DNA from 3 places in the Bradyrhizobium sp. USDA 3262 genome. Region 3 is predicted to be linked to each of the others. Evidence: predicted binding sites of a transcription regulator. Region 3 holds the regulator's gene; each other region holds the start of a gene.
What was found. Region 3 encodes PhoB, which activates phosphate uptake and scavenging genes when phosphate is short. Its sites were predicted from a motif close to TGTCATNNANCTGTCAT; they were not measured.
Positions count from the first base shown of each region.

Region 1: the regulator PhoB is predicted to act here: its motif matches at 2,278-2,294, upstream of ACVWYP_RS29465 (glycerophosphodiester phosphodiesterase family protein).
Region 2: the regulator PhoB is predicted to act here: its motif matches at 2,579-2,595, upstream of ppk2 (polyphosphate kinase 2).

Region 1 is NZ_JBSSCT010000001.1:6,251,863-6,255,848, forward strand. It holds gene ACVWYP_RS29440 (antibiotic biosynthesis monooxygenase family protein) at 1-71, opposite strand, end outside; gene ACVWYP_RS29445 (NIPSNAP family protein) at 105-413, opposite strand; gene ACVWYP_RS29450 (ArsR/SmtB family transcription factor) at 531-1,226, shown strand; gene ACVWYP_RS29455 (GCG_CRPN prefix-to-repeats domain-containing protein) at 1,526-1,789, shown strand; gene ACVWYP_RS29460 (twin-arginine translocation signal domain-containing protein) at 1,859-2,155, opposite strand; gene ACVWYP_RS29465 (glycerophosphodiester phosphodiesterase family protein) at 2,496-3,743, shown strand; gene ACVWYP_RS29470 (cupin domain-containing protein) at 3,887-3,986, shown strand, end outside.
Region 2 is NZ_JBSSCT010000001.1:3,888,879-3,892,864, reverse strand. It holds gene ACVWYP_RS17850 (Lrp/AsnC family transcriptional regulator) at 66-527, shown strand; gene ACVWYP_RS17845 (hypothetical protein) at 857-1,087, opposite strand; gene ACVWYP_RS17840 (fumarylacetoacetate hydrolase family protein) at 1,341-2,513, opposite strand; gene ppk2 (polyphosphate kinase 2) at 2,761-3,624, shown strand; gene ACVWYP_RS17830 (transporter substrate-binding domain-containing protein) at 3,890-3,986, shown strand, end outside.
Region 3 is NZ_JBSSCT010000001.1:2,045,163-2,049,148, reverse strand. It holds gene ACVWYP_RS09440 (IS110 family RNA-guided transposase) at 1-686, shown strand, start outside; gene phoB (phosphate regulon transcriptional regulator PhoB) at 766-1,476, opposite strand; gene phoU (phosphate signaling complex protein PhoU) at 1,623-2,339, opposite strand; gene pstB (phosphate ABC transporter ATP-binding protein PstB) at 2,447-3,265, opposite strand; gene pstA (phosphate ABC transporter permease PstA) at 3,262-3,986, opposite strand, start outside.

The sequences.
Region 1 (3,986 bases), 4.2 Mb from region 3:
TCGGCGGCAAGGTCGAAATAGAGGTCCCGGTGCTCAGGCTTCGGCCAGACTTCGAAGATCACGGCGATCATGGGCGCCTCCCGCACATTGCTGTTGTGGCCCCACTATAACTCGACCTTGCGGAGAAATGTCCGTTCCTCGGCGAGGATGAAACGGTTTTCTTCCGCGAAGTTGAAGTTCGCGACGCCCTCCTTGTCCTGGCGCAGCCGCGCGCGATAGGCCTCATAGGCGGCAAGGCTTTCGAACGAAATCAGCGCGAAGCCGATGTTGTTGGTTCCCTCATGCGGCATCCAGTAGCCGATGAGATCGCCGCCGCAGCGCGGGATGATCGAGAGCCAGTTCCGCGAATACTCCTCGAACATCGCGCGCTTGAACGGATCGAGCTGGTAGCGGATGAAGACGGTGACGGTCATTGATGGCCTCCGGTAATGTTTCCGCCATTGCGAGCGTCAGCAAAGCACTCCTCGCAATGACGGCACGGTGGACAATAGCGGCTTGTCCGACCTCGATGCTTCGGCTATCATCGAACTATGAAAGCAGGACCCGACATCTCCCGGATCGCCGCACTGGTCGGCGATCCCGCACGCTGCAACATGCTGACCGCGCTGATGACCGGCAGGGCGTTGACCGCGAGTGAGCTCGCGCAGGAGGCCGGCATCACTCCGCAGACGGCGAGCTCACATCTTGCCAAGCTCGAGGCCGGCGGGCTGATCGAGCCCGAGAAGCAGGGCCGCCACCGCTACTACCGCCTCTCTGACCCCGACGTCGCCGACGTGCTGGAAGGCCTGCAGGGCATCGCCGCCCGCGCCGGCCATATGCGGGTGCGCACCGGGCCGAAGGATCCGGCGCTGCGCCGCGCCCGCATCTGCTACGACCATCTCGCCGGCGATCTCGGCGTGCAGATGCTCGACAGCATGAAGCGGCAGAAGCTGGTCCGCCAGAGCAAGCAGGCGATCGAGCTCACCGGCGAAGGCAAGCGCTTCATGGCCGAGGAGTTGCAGATCGACGCCGATGCGCTGACGCATCCGCGCCGTCCGGTGTGCAAGGCCTGCCTCGACTGGAGCGAGCGGCGGCATCATCTCGCCGGCACACTCGGTGCTGCCATGATGGACCGCTTCACTGAACTGAAATGGGCCGCGCGCGATGCTGCGCCGGGCAGCCGCGTGGTCAATTTTTCGCGCAACGGCGAGAAGCGATTCGCTGCGCTGTTCGGCCCGGACCAATAGCGGCGCGCCTTCCGGCAAGCATCGATGAACCGGCGGTCTCGCTTGCCTCGCCTTCCGATGCATTTTCGCACGCTCGCCATTACCGCGCGGCTGTCACGTCTGCGAAATATTTCGAAGTGATGCTGAGCCGACTTGCGGCGCCCTGACGCAGCTGTGAGCTGCAACATTCATGTCGCATTCAGGCCGCAACATTATGGTCGGCGACATCGGGCACGGCTTCTGCAATGATCCCGCCGGGCGAATCGGTAGACGAAAGTTTGTTGCGGTGCCGCAGCGCGGCCCAATAAAAAGGAGAAGACATGAAGTATCTTTTTGCTGCAGCAGTTTTGCTGACGACCGCATTCGCCGGCATCAGCGCCGCTGATGCGGCCGGTGGCTGCGGCCCCGGCTGGCACCGTGGTCCCTATGGCGGCTGCGTCAGGAATCGCGGCGTCGTCGTCGCACCGGGCGCCGTCGTCGTGCGTCCGCCGGTCGTGGTCGAGCGCCCCGTCGTGGTGGCGCCGCGCGTCCGCGCCTGCCCCTACGGTTTTGCCTGGCGCTACGGCCGTTGCCGCCCGATCTGATCGCTGCACATTTCGAACTAACAAAACCCCGCCGGTAGCGGGGTTTTTCTTTTCGTCATGGAGTCGATATCACCAGCGGCGCCAGTGATGACGGCGCCAATGGTGGCGGCGCCAGCCCCAATGCCTGCGGTGCCAGTGCCGGTGACGCCAACCCCAGTGGCGATGATGCCAGCGTACTTGCTCGGGCTTCATGCGGCCGACCTCCTCGCCCGTGGTGACGGCCGGATGCGCTTCGCCCGCCGCCGGCGCGCGTGCGTCTTGGTTGAGGGGTAGCGGCGCGAGCGGCGCCGCCTGCGCCGTCGCTGCGAAGGTGACGGCTCCGGCGGCGACACCGAAGGCCATCTTCAGAAAATCCCGGCGTTCCATGAGCGTTTCCCTCTGTTGCTGAGCTGGACCAACTGCAGCAGCGAGTTTTTGCCTCGCGACCTGAACACTCGCTGAACCGCGCGTTCACGTTTGATGGAACTCGAGGGTCGTCGACGTCGTGACGTCACGCAACCATCATGCCGCCGTTGCCTCCTCCGCCAGCACCAGGAGATCGCGCGTACGCGTCACCTCCGGCCAGTCACGGTTGAAGTCGGCGACCAGCCGCTTCATGTGATCGCTGTTCAGCGCGCTCCCTCCATGGTTTCATTTCGCGCAGGCGGCCGGCATATGCTCCGTGATATGTCGGCCTGCTGACAATGCCTGATCAGGGGGATCACCCATGCTTGCCCGCCACCGCACCGCCCTGCTCTCGTTCCTGCTCGCCCTCGGCGCCGCGCTGCCCGTCGCCGCCGGGGAGATCGCGCTGCCGCGCGAGGCGCAGCTCGGGCCGCGCCCGTTCTATCTGGTCGACAAGATGAAGGACGGGCCCCTGAAGCAGCAGCTCGGCCAATGCACCGGACCGTTCCACAAGACCGATTTTTCGATTGGCCATCGCGGCGCCGCGCTGCAATTTCCCGAGCATAGCCGCGAATCCTATCTCGCCGCCGCACGGATGGGCGCCGGCGTGATCGAATGCGACGTCACCTTCACGCGGGACCGCCAGCTGGTGTGCCGGCACTCGCAATGCGACCTGCACACCACGACCAACATCCTGACGGTGCCGGATCTCGCCGCAAAATGCACGCACCCCTTCAGCCCGGCCGACCCCGCCACCGGCAGGAAGGCATCGGCGAAATGCTGCACCAGCGACATCACGCTCGCCGAATTCAAGCGGCTCACCGCGAAAATGGACGGCTTCAATCCGGATGCGAGGACGCCCGAGGAGTACCAGAAGGGCACGCCGCGCTGGCGCACCGACCTCTATGCCAATTCCGGCACGCTGATGAGCCACGACGAGAGCATCGCCTTGATCAGGAGTCTCGGCGCAAAATTCACGCCCGAGCTGAAGGCGCCGGAAGTGGCGATGCCGTTCGACGGCGACTACACCCAGGAGACATATGCGACCCAGATGCTCGCCGCCTACAAGGCCGCCGGCATTCCGCCGAGCGACGTGTTCCCGCAGAGCTTCAGCCTCAAGGACATCCTCTATTGGGTGAAGACCGAACCCGATTTCGCGAGCCAGGCGCTCTATCTCGAAGACCGCTACGAGAAAGCAGGCCTCGATCCGAACCGGCCGGAGACCTGGAAGCCGTCCATGCAGGAATTGAAGGCCTCCGGCGTCGCGATCCTGGGGCCGCCGATCTTCGCGATGCTGGCGCTGAACGACAAGGGCGAGATCGTCCCGTCGGCTTACGCCAGGGCGGCGAAAGCGGCCGGCCTCGATCTGATCGGCTGGTCGCTGGAGCGCGACGGCCCGCTGAACAAGGGCGGTGCGTTCTACCACAAATCGGTGAAGGCGGCGATCGACCGCGACGGCGACACGCTGAGCGTGCTCGACGTGCTGGCAAAACAGGTCGGCGTTCGCGCGATGTTTTCCGACTGGCCGGCGACGACCACATTCTATGCGAACTGCATGGGGATGAAGTGAGGTCTTGCCGGGCGCGTTACGGCTGCCCCGCCCTACGCACCGTGCGCGCTCGCCATGACCATTCCGGCCGTTCCGCGCGCGGCAGAGCAGGACTAGCATCATCGCCTTCCCGCCCGACGGGACAACACCACAGGGAGGCCGCCATGAAGCCAGGACAACCGGTCAAGGACGCCAGCCATCTCTACGAAGTCGAGCGCCGCGCCCAGCACGCCGCCCGCCCCGGCTTCCGCATCATGGAGCTGC
Region 2 (3,986 bases), 1.8 Mb from region 3:
GCGACAGCACAGGAAAAATTGGGATAAATTCCCACGATCCGGCTTCAACTGACGAGTTCATCCCAATGCCTGCCCTCGATGCCATCGACCGCAAGATCCTGAGTCTGCTCCAGACCGACAGCCGCATGACCATGCAGGAACTCGCCGACAAGGTCGGGCTGTCGGTGTCGCCCTGCCACCGCCGGGTCAAGCTGCTCGAGGAGCGCGGCGTGATCTCTCGCTACATCGCAACCGTCGACCAGAAGTCGATCGGGCTGCACGTCTCCGTCTTCATCTCGATCAAGCTGGCGCGGCAGAAGGAGGAAGACCTCAACCGCTTCGCGCGCGCGATCTCGAAATGGGACGAGGTGCTCGAATGCTACCTGATGACCGGCAATCGCGACTATTTGCTGCGCGTCGTCGCCGCCGACCTCTCCTCCTATGAAGCATTCCTGAAGAACAAGCTGACCCGGCTCGACGGCATCGCCTCGATCGAGTCGAGCTTTGCGCTGAGCCAGGTGAAGTATTCGACGGCGTTGCCGGTGTGAGGGCGATGGTTGGTCACTCGAATGGCGCCAACACCACAGTGTCGTCCCGGCGAAGGCCGGGACCCATACGCCGCAGCAGGTGCTGAGAACGGGACTCGTTGTCCCAGCATCGTTCAACAATCAGCATTTGTGGTTATGGGTCCCTGCTTTCGCAGGGACGACACTGAGTGTGTTGCGCTGTCAGTGGGCATACCTTCGCATTCTCGCGACATGGATCGTCCGAGCTTTGCATCTCGTTCCGTTTTGCAAAAGGGGTTTGCGCCGTCGGGCAACTCAGTGATTGGCGCTGGCGCCCTGCCCGGCTGGACGGCCTCGCCGCGACGACCAGGCTACGGCGCGATCCATATTCCAATCACGATGATGGCCAGTGAGACGGCAATGACCAGCATATCGGTGGTGAGCCAATTGGGCATTCCGTTTGATGGCTGCTCGCTCATGTCCGCGACTCCTTCTGTTCGCGTCGAGCCGATATGCTGGAGCGGACCGGCGCGAACGAGGATGAACTGGTTCACATAAAGCCAGGAAAAAGCGGCAAATTCCACGTGTTTTAGCGCGCTCAAGTTGCGTCACACGGTCGATCTGCCGCGCAGGTTTCTGAACATGTTCGACAATGCCGACCGCTTCAGCGAACAGTAGCACATCATAAAGGGCGCACCTTTAAAAACAGCGACCGACCCGCGCGGGCACGTGCGCTACGGAGCCCGGTGTGATCGAACATCTCGCCCTGGGGCCCCCCCTCTCCCCACCCTCCCCCGCAAGGGGGGAGGGAGCCCGACGAGCGTGCTAACCTCACGATGGATTAGTATCTTCTCCTCACAGCACCTTGCGCTGTGCGAGGTTCTTCATCAGCGCGCCGACACCGAAGGTCCAGGGCTCGCACTCGTCGCTGCCCCGCATCCGGTTGACCAGCTTGCCGAGCTGCGGCGCGGCGATGGTGACGATGTCGTCGCGCTTGTGGGTGAAACCCTCGCCCTTGGCGTCGCGGTCCTTGACCGGCGCGAACATCGTGCCGAGGAACAGCGCAAATCCATCGGGATATTGATGCACGGAGCCGATGGTCTGGGCGACCAAATCGGTCGGATCGCGGCTGATCTTGCTGATCGAGGAATGGCCCTCGAGCACGAAGCCGTCTGCGCCCGTCACGGTCAGGCCGACATCCATCTTCCTGACATCGTCGAGCGAGAAGGTCTGGTCGAACAGCCGGAGCAGCGGGCCGATTGCGCAGGACGCGTTGTTGTCCTTGGCCTTCGACAGTAAGAGCGCCGAGCGCCCCTCGAAGTCGCGCAGATTGACGTCGTTGCCGAGCGCGGCGCCGACGATCTTGCCGGCGGCGGAGACAACAAGCACGACCTCCGGCTCCGGATTATTCCAGGTCGACTTCGGATGCAGCCCGGCGTCCATGCCTGACCCGACCGAGGACAGCGTCGGCGCCTTGGTGAACACTTCGGCGTCGGGACCGATGCCGACCTCGAGATACTGGCTCCAGGCATTCTGATCGATCAGCACCTGCTTCAGTTTCATCGCCTGCTCGGAACCGGGCTTCAGCTTGGAGAGATCGTCGCCGACCAGGCGCACCACCTCCTTGCGGATCGCCTCCGCCGAGGACGGATTGCCGCGCGCCCGCTCCTCGATCACGCGCTCCAGCATCGAGATCGCGAAAGTGACGCCGGCGGCCTTCAGCACCTGGAGATCGACCGGCGCCAGCAGATGCGGCCTGGCCTTGTCGCGGCCGTCGGGCGGGGTGTTGGCGAGGATCGCCTCGAAATCGCCGATCCGCTCGCCGCGCGTGGCGCGCAGCGCGGCCGCGGGATCGCTTTCCTCGCAGAGCGCGCTCACCGTCGGGAACCGCGCCGTGACGTCGAACACGCCATCTGCCCGAACCGCGGCGACAGCCGGCCCGCCGGCCTGCGGCAGCCAGACTCGTCCGACCAGCGTGCCGGCGGTGCCGTCCTCCGGCAGGACGTCTTTTGGCGTGAGCGAAATCATCGGCACATCTCCCTTTTTGGTTTTGTCGGCTTGTTAGCACAGTCCGCCCGGCGGCGTGAAACAGCGGTCATGGCATTGTCATAGAGGGGTAACATCGCCCGTCAATGCTGCCGTCCGATCCATCTAACACACTGAAAGACGGACCTTCATGACGACCTCCGCCCTCACCGACGAAGCCTCCCGGGATGAAGTCTTGCGGGATGAAGCCTTGCGCGACGAAGCCTTGCGCGCCCGCATCCATCAGGAGATGGCCGACAGCCTCGACGAGGAACTCGAGCTCGAGCTGGACGACATGAGGCTCGACGAGCTCGACCATGACGGCGCCGCCGGCAGGCCGTCGATCGACCGCAAGTTCTACTTCCGCGAATTGCTGCGGCTGCAGGGCGAGCTGGTCAAGCTGCAGGACTGGGTGCAGCACGAGAAGAAGAAGGTCGTGGTGCTGTTCGAGGGCCGCGATTCCGCCGGCAAGGGCGGCGTGATCAAGCGCATCACCCAGCGGCTCAATCCGCGGGTCTGCCGGATCGCGGCGCTGCCGGCGCCGAACGAGCGCGAGCGCACGCAATGGTACTTCCAGCGCTATGTTTCGCATCTGCCGGCCGGCGGCGAGATCGTGCTGTTCGACCGCAGCTGGTACAACCGCGCCGGCGTCGAGAAGGTGATGGGGTTCTGCAGCGACGAGCAGTATGAGGAATTCTTCAACTCGGTGCCGGATTTCGAGCGCATGCTGATCCGTTCCGGCACCGTCCTCCTGAAATACTGGTTCTCGATCACCGACGAGGAACAGGCGTTCCGCTTCTCGATGCGGATCCAGGATCCGCTGAAGCAGTGGAAGCTGAGCCCGATGGACGTCGAGGCGCGGACCCGCTGGGAGCTCTACACCAAGGCCAAGGAGACGATGCTGGAACGCACGCATCTGCAGGACTCGCCGTGGTGGATCGTCGATGCCGTCGACAAGAAGCGCGCCCGGCTCAACTGCATCTCGCATCTCTTGAGCCAGATCCCCTATCAGGCGGTCACCCACCAGCCGGTGATGCTGCCGCCGCGGGTGCGCAACCCCGACTACCACCGCGGCCCGATCCCGCCGGAGATGTACGTGCCGGGACGGTATTGATCGGAGCACGCTCTCACCCCCTCTCCCCGTTCTTACGGGGAGAGGGTCGGGGTGAGGGGCCGCTTCCGCATACGCGGTGAGCGTTGCACTCGCGGAGACTCCCCTCGCCCGGATTGCATCTGCGATGCAATCCGACCTCTCCCCGCGAGCGGGGCGAGGTGAAGAAATGAGCACCGCGATCGCCTACCAATGGTGCAGGCGCACGCACTTGCTGGCACCGGGTACCGACGCTAGGCTTCCCCCGATCTGGTGCAGGGAGGCCCGCTTGACTCAATCCGACGACATCAAAATCTCCGAAAATCGCCGCGACGCGCTGCGCTATGCGCTCGGGATCGGCAGCGGCGCGGCGCTCGCGGCCGCGA
Region 3 (3,986 bases):
GGGCCAGCGGCCTACTCGCCAAGACCGATCCGATCGATGCGCGGATGCTGGCGGCCTTTGCGCGGGCCATGCAACCCGCCCCCGAGCAGGTCGCCGATCCTGCACGGGGCGCCTTGGCGAGGCTTGCAAAACGGCGGGATCAGCTGGTCCTCATGCGCGCCCAGGAGAAGAACCGGCGCAGCGAGGCCGACGATCGCGCCATGGCCGAACGCATCGGCCGCCTCATCGAGGTCCTCGACAGCGAGATCGCCGAGATCGAGGCCGACATCAGCGCATTGATTAAAGCCGAAGCGGAGATCGCGGACGATGCGAAGTTAATGCGTTCGCTGCCCGGCGTGGGTCCCGTGGCCTGCATGCAGCTCATCGCGCAGATGCCGGAACTCGGGCGGGTCGGACCGAAACAACTCGCAGCGCTCGCTGGCCTTGCTCCCTTCAACGTCGACAGCGGCGCCTTCCGCGGCAAGCGCAAGATTGCGGGCGGCCGAAAGCGCGTTCGTGACGCCCTCTATATGGCGGCCCTCAACGCAGTTCGCAGAGCAGATCCGTTCAAGGCCTTCTATGCACGACTGCGACAGGCGGGAAAACCAGCCAAACTCGCCCTCATCGCCGTCGCCAGGAAGCTGCTCACGGTCCTCAATGCCATGATGCGAGACCGAAAGCCGTACCTGCAGACCAAACCAACATAACAGTTGCCGGCTCCCGTGCGCAATTGCGCACTAGGCCGGGACGACACCGTGCTACGGGATATGAATCCCGCAACGGCCATTACGGCTGCGGCTCGGCCTTGGCAAAGCGGTCGTCGAGCGCGTAGCCGGCGCCGCGCACGGTGCGGATCGGATCCTGCTCGCGGCCCGGATTGAGCAGCTTGCGCAGGCGGCCGATATGCACGTCGACGGTGCGTTCATCGATGTAGATGTCGCGGCCCCAGACGCTGTCGAGCAGTTGCTCGCGGCTGAACACGCGGCCGGGATGCTCGAGGAAGAATTCGAGCAGGCGATACTCGGTCGGCCCGAGATCGATCGGGCGGCCCGAGCGCGCCACGCGGCGCTTCTCGCGGTCGAGCTCGATGTCGCCATAGGTCAGCACGGTTGCAAGCCGCTCCGGGCTCGCGCGGCGCAAGAGGCCCTTCACCCGCGCCAGCAGCTCCGGCACCGAGAACGGCTTGACGATGTAATCGTCGGCGCCGGTGGCAAGCCCGCGCACGCGCTCGCTTTCCTCGCCGCGCGCGGTCAGCATGATGATCGGAAGCTGCTTGGTCTCGGGCCGCGCCCGCAGGCGGCGGCACAGCTCGATGCCGGACAGGCCCGGCAGCATCCAGTCGAGGACCACGAGGTCGGGAACGCGCTCCTTCAGCCTCGTGTCGGCATCGTCGCCGCGCCCCACCGTCTCGACATCGTAGCCTTCCGCATCGAGGTTGTAGCGCAACAGCGTCGTCAGCGCTTCCTCGTCTTCGACTACCAGAATGCGTGCGCTCATCGGTTTAAGTTCTTTCTCTGTGGTGATCCGTTGCCCAGACGCAAACCGAAACGCTTACTTCCTTGAGCATAGTCCCCGCGGAAACGAATTGTCGCGAGGATCGTCCAGTTTCACTCTTGCCGGTTTCGCGCTTGCCGATGATGCCTTCAGTTGCCCGGCACCGTGGTGGCAAAAGTGGTCATGTCCCCCTTCGGGCGCTTGTCGGTGATCTGCTGGCCCTCGATCATGTAGAACACGGTCTCTGCGATATTGGTAGCGTGATCGCCGATCCGCTCGATGTTCTTGGCGCAGAACATCAGATGGATGCAGAACGAGATGTTGCGCGGATCTTCCATCATGTAGGTGAGCAGTTCGCGGAACAGCGAGGTGCAGATCGCATCGACCTCCTCGTCGCCCTTCCAGACGTTCATCGCCGCCGGCAGGTCGTGCGCGGCGTAGGCGTCGAGCACCGACTTGACCTGCGACAGCACGAGGTCGGTCATGTGCTCGAGGCCGCGGATCAGCTTCAGCGGCTGGAAATCGCTCTCCAGCGCCGCGACACGCTTGCCCATGTTCTTGGCGAGGTCGCCGATCCGCTCGAGGTCGGTGGCGACGCGCATCGCGCTGACGATCTCGCGCAGGTCGATCGCCATCGGCTGGCGGCGCGCGATCGTCAGCACCGCGCGCTCTTCGATGTTGCGCTGCAGATTGTCGATCTCGATGTCGGCGGCGACCACGCGCTTGCCGAGCGCGACGTCGCGACGGATCAGCGCGTCGACCGACTCGGTAATCATCCGCTCGACCAGGCCGCCCATCTCGGCGACCAGGCGGGTCAACTCCTGCAGGTCGCTGTCGAATGCCTTGGCGGTATGTTCAGAAGCCATCGCTTGTCTCCCTCAAACCATGATCCCGGGGATCATGGTTTCGTGTCCTGAATTTTAGCATGCCCTGATCGGAAAACCGGTTTCCACTTTTCCGGATCATGCGCCGGTCAACCGAACCGGCCGGTGATGTAGTCCTGGGTGCGCCGATCGCTCGGTGAGGTGAAGATCTTGTTGGTGTCGTCGAACTCGATCAGCTCGCCGAGATACATGAAGGCGGTCTTGTCGGAGACGCGCGCCGCCTGCTGCATGTTGTGGGTGACGATCGCGATCGTGTAGTCCTCGGAGAGCTCCTGGATCAGCTCCTCGACCTTGGCGGTCGAGATCGGGTCGAGCGCCGAGCACGGCTCGTCGAACAGGATCACCTCGGGGCGCACCGCCACGGTGCGCGCGATGCACAGGCGCTGCTGCTGGCCGCCGGAGAGCGACAGGCCGGACGCGTTCAGCTTGTCCTTGACCTCGTTCCACAGCGCGCCGCCGCGCAGCGCCTTCTCGACCCGGTCGTCCATCTCGGACTTCGAGATCTTCTCGTAGAGGCGGATGCCGAAGGCGATGTTCTCGTAGATCGTCATCGGGAACGGCGTCGGCTTCTGGAACACCATGCCGACCCGCGCGCGCAGCAAGTTGAGGTCGAGCTTGGGGTCGAGAATGTTGGTCTGGTCCAGCATCAGCTGGCCGACCGCGCGCTGGCCCGGATAGAGGTCATACATCCGGTTGAAGATGCGCAGCAGGGTCGACTTGCCGCAGCCGGACGGGCCGATGAACGCCGTGACGCGGTTGGTGCCGAGCGTCAGGTTGATGTTCTTCAGCGCGTGGTGCTCGCCGTAATAGAAATTGAGATTGCGCACCGTGACTTTCGGCGGCGCTTCAGGCAGCGGAACCTGGGGAACGTGGCCCGCGGCAGTCGTGGAGACGGAAAGCTCGGTCATTTTGCGGCCCTTTCGGCACCAAGGATACGCGCGCCGATATTCAACGCGAGCACGGTGAATGTAATGAGCAGCGCACCGCTCCACGCCAGCTCTTTCCAGTAGGCGTAGGGGCTCTGCACGAAGTTGTTGATGGTCACCGGCAGGTTGGCCATCGTCTTGGTCAGATCCAGGCTGAAGAACTGGTTCGACAGCGCGGTGAACAGCAGCGGCGCGGTCTCGCCGGCGACGCGGGCTGTCGCCAGCAGCACACCGGTGATCAGACCCGATCGCGCCGCACGATAGGCGATCCGCTTGATCACCAGCGAACGCGGCAGGCCGAGCGCGGAGGCGGCCTCGCGCAGCGGATTGGGCACCAAGAGCAGCATGTCCTCGGTGGTGCGCAGCACGACCGGGATCACGATCACCGCGAGCGCAAGACTGCCTGCGATCGCCGAGAAGCCGCGCATCGGCACCACCACCGCACCATAGATGAACAGGCCGATGATGATCGAGGGCGCGCTGAGCAGGATGTCGTTGATGAAGCGGATCACCGAGGTCAGCTTGTCGTGCTTGCCGTATTCGGCGAGGTAGGTGCCGGCGAACAGGCCGAGCGGCGCGCCGATGCCGACGCCGATCACCGTCATGATGAGCGAGCCGACGATGGCGTTGAGCAGGCCGCCTTCGGTCGAGCCGGGCGGCGGCGTGTTCTGGGTGAACAGCTGCACGCTGAGGCCGGCAAGGC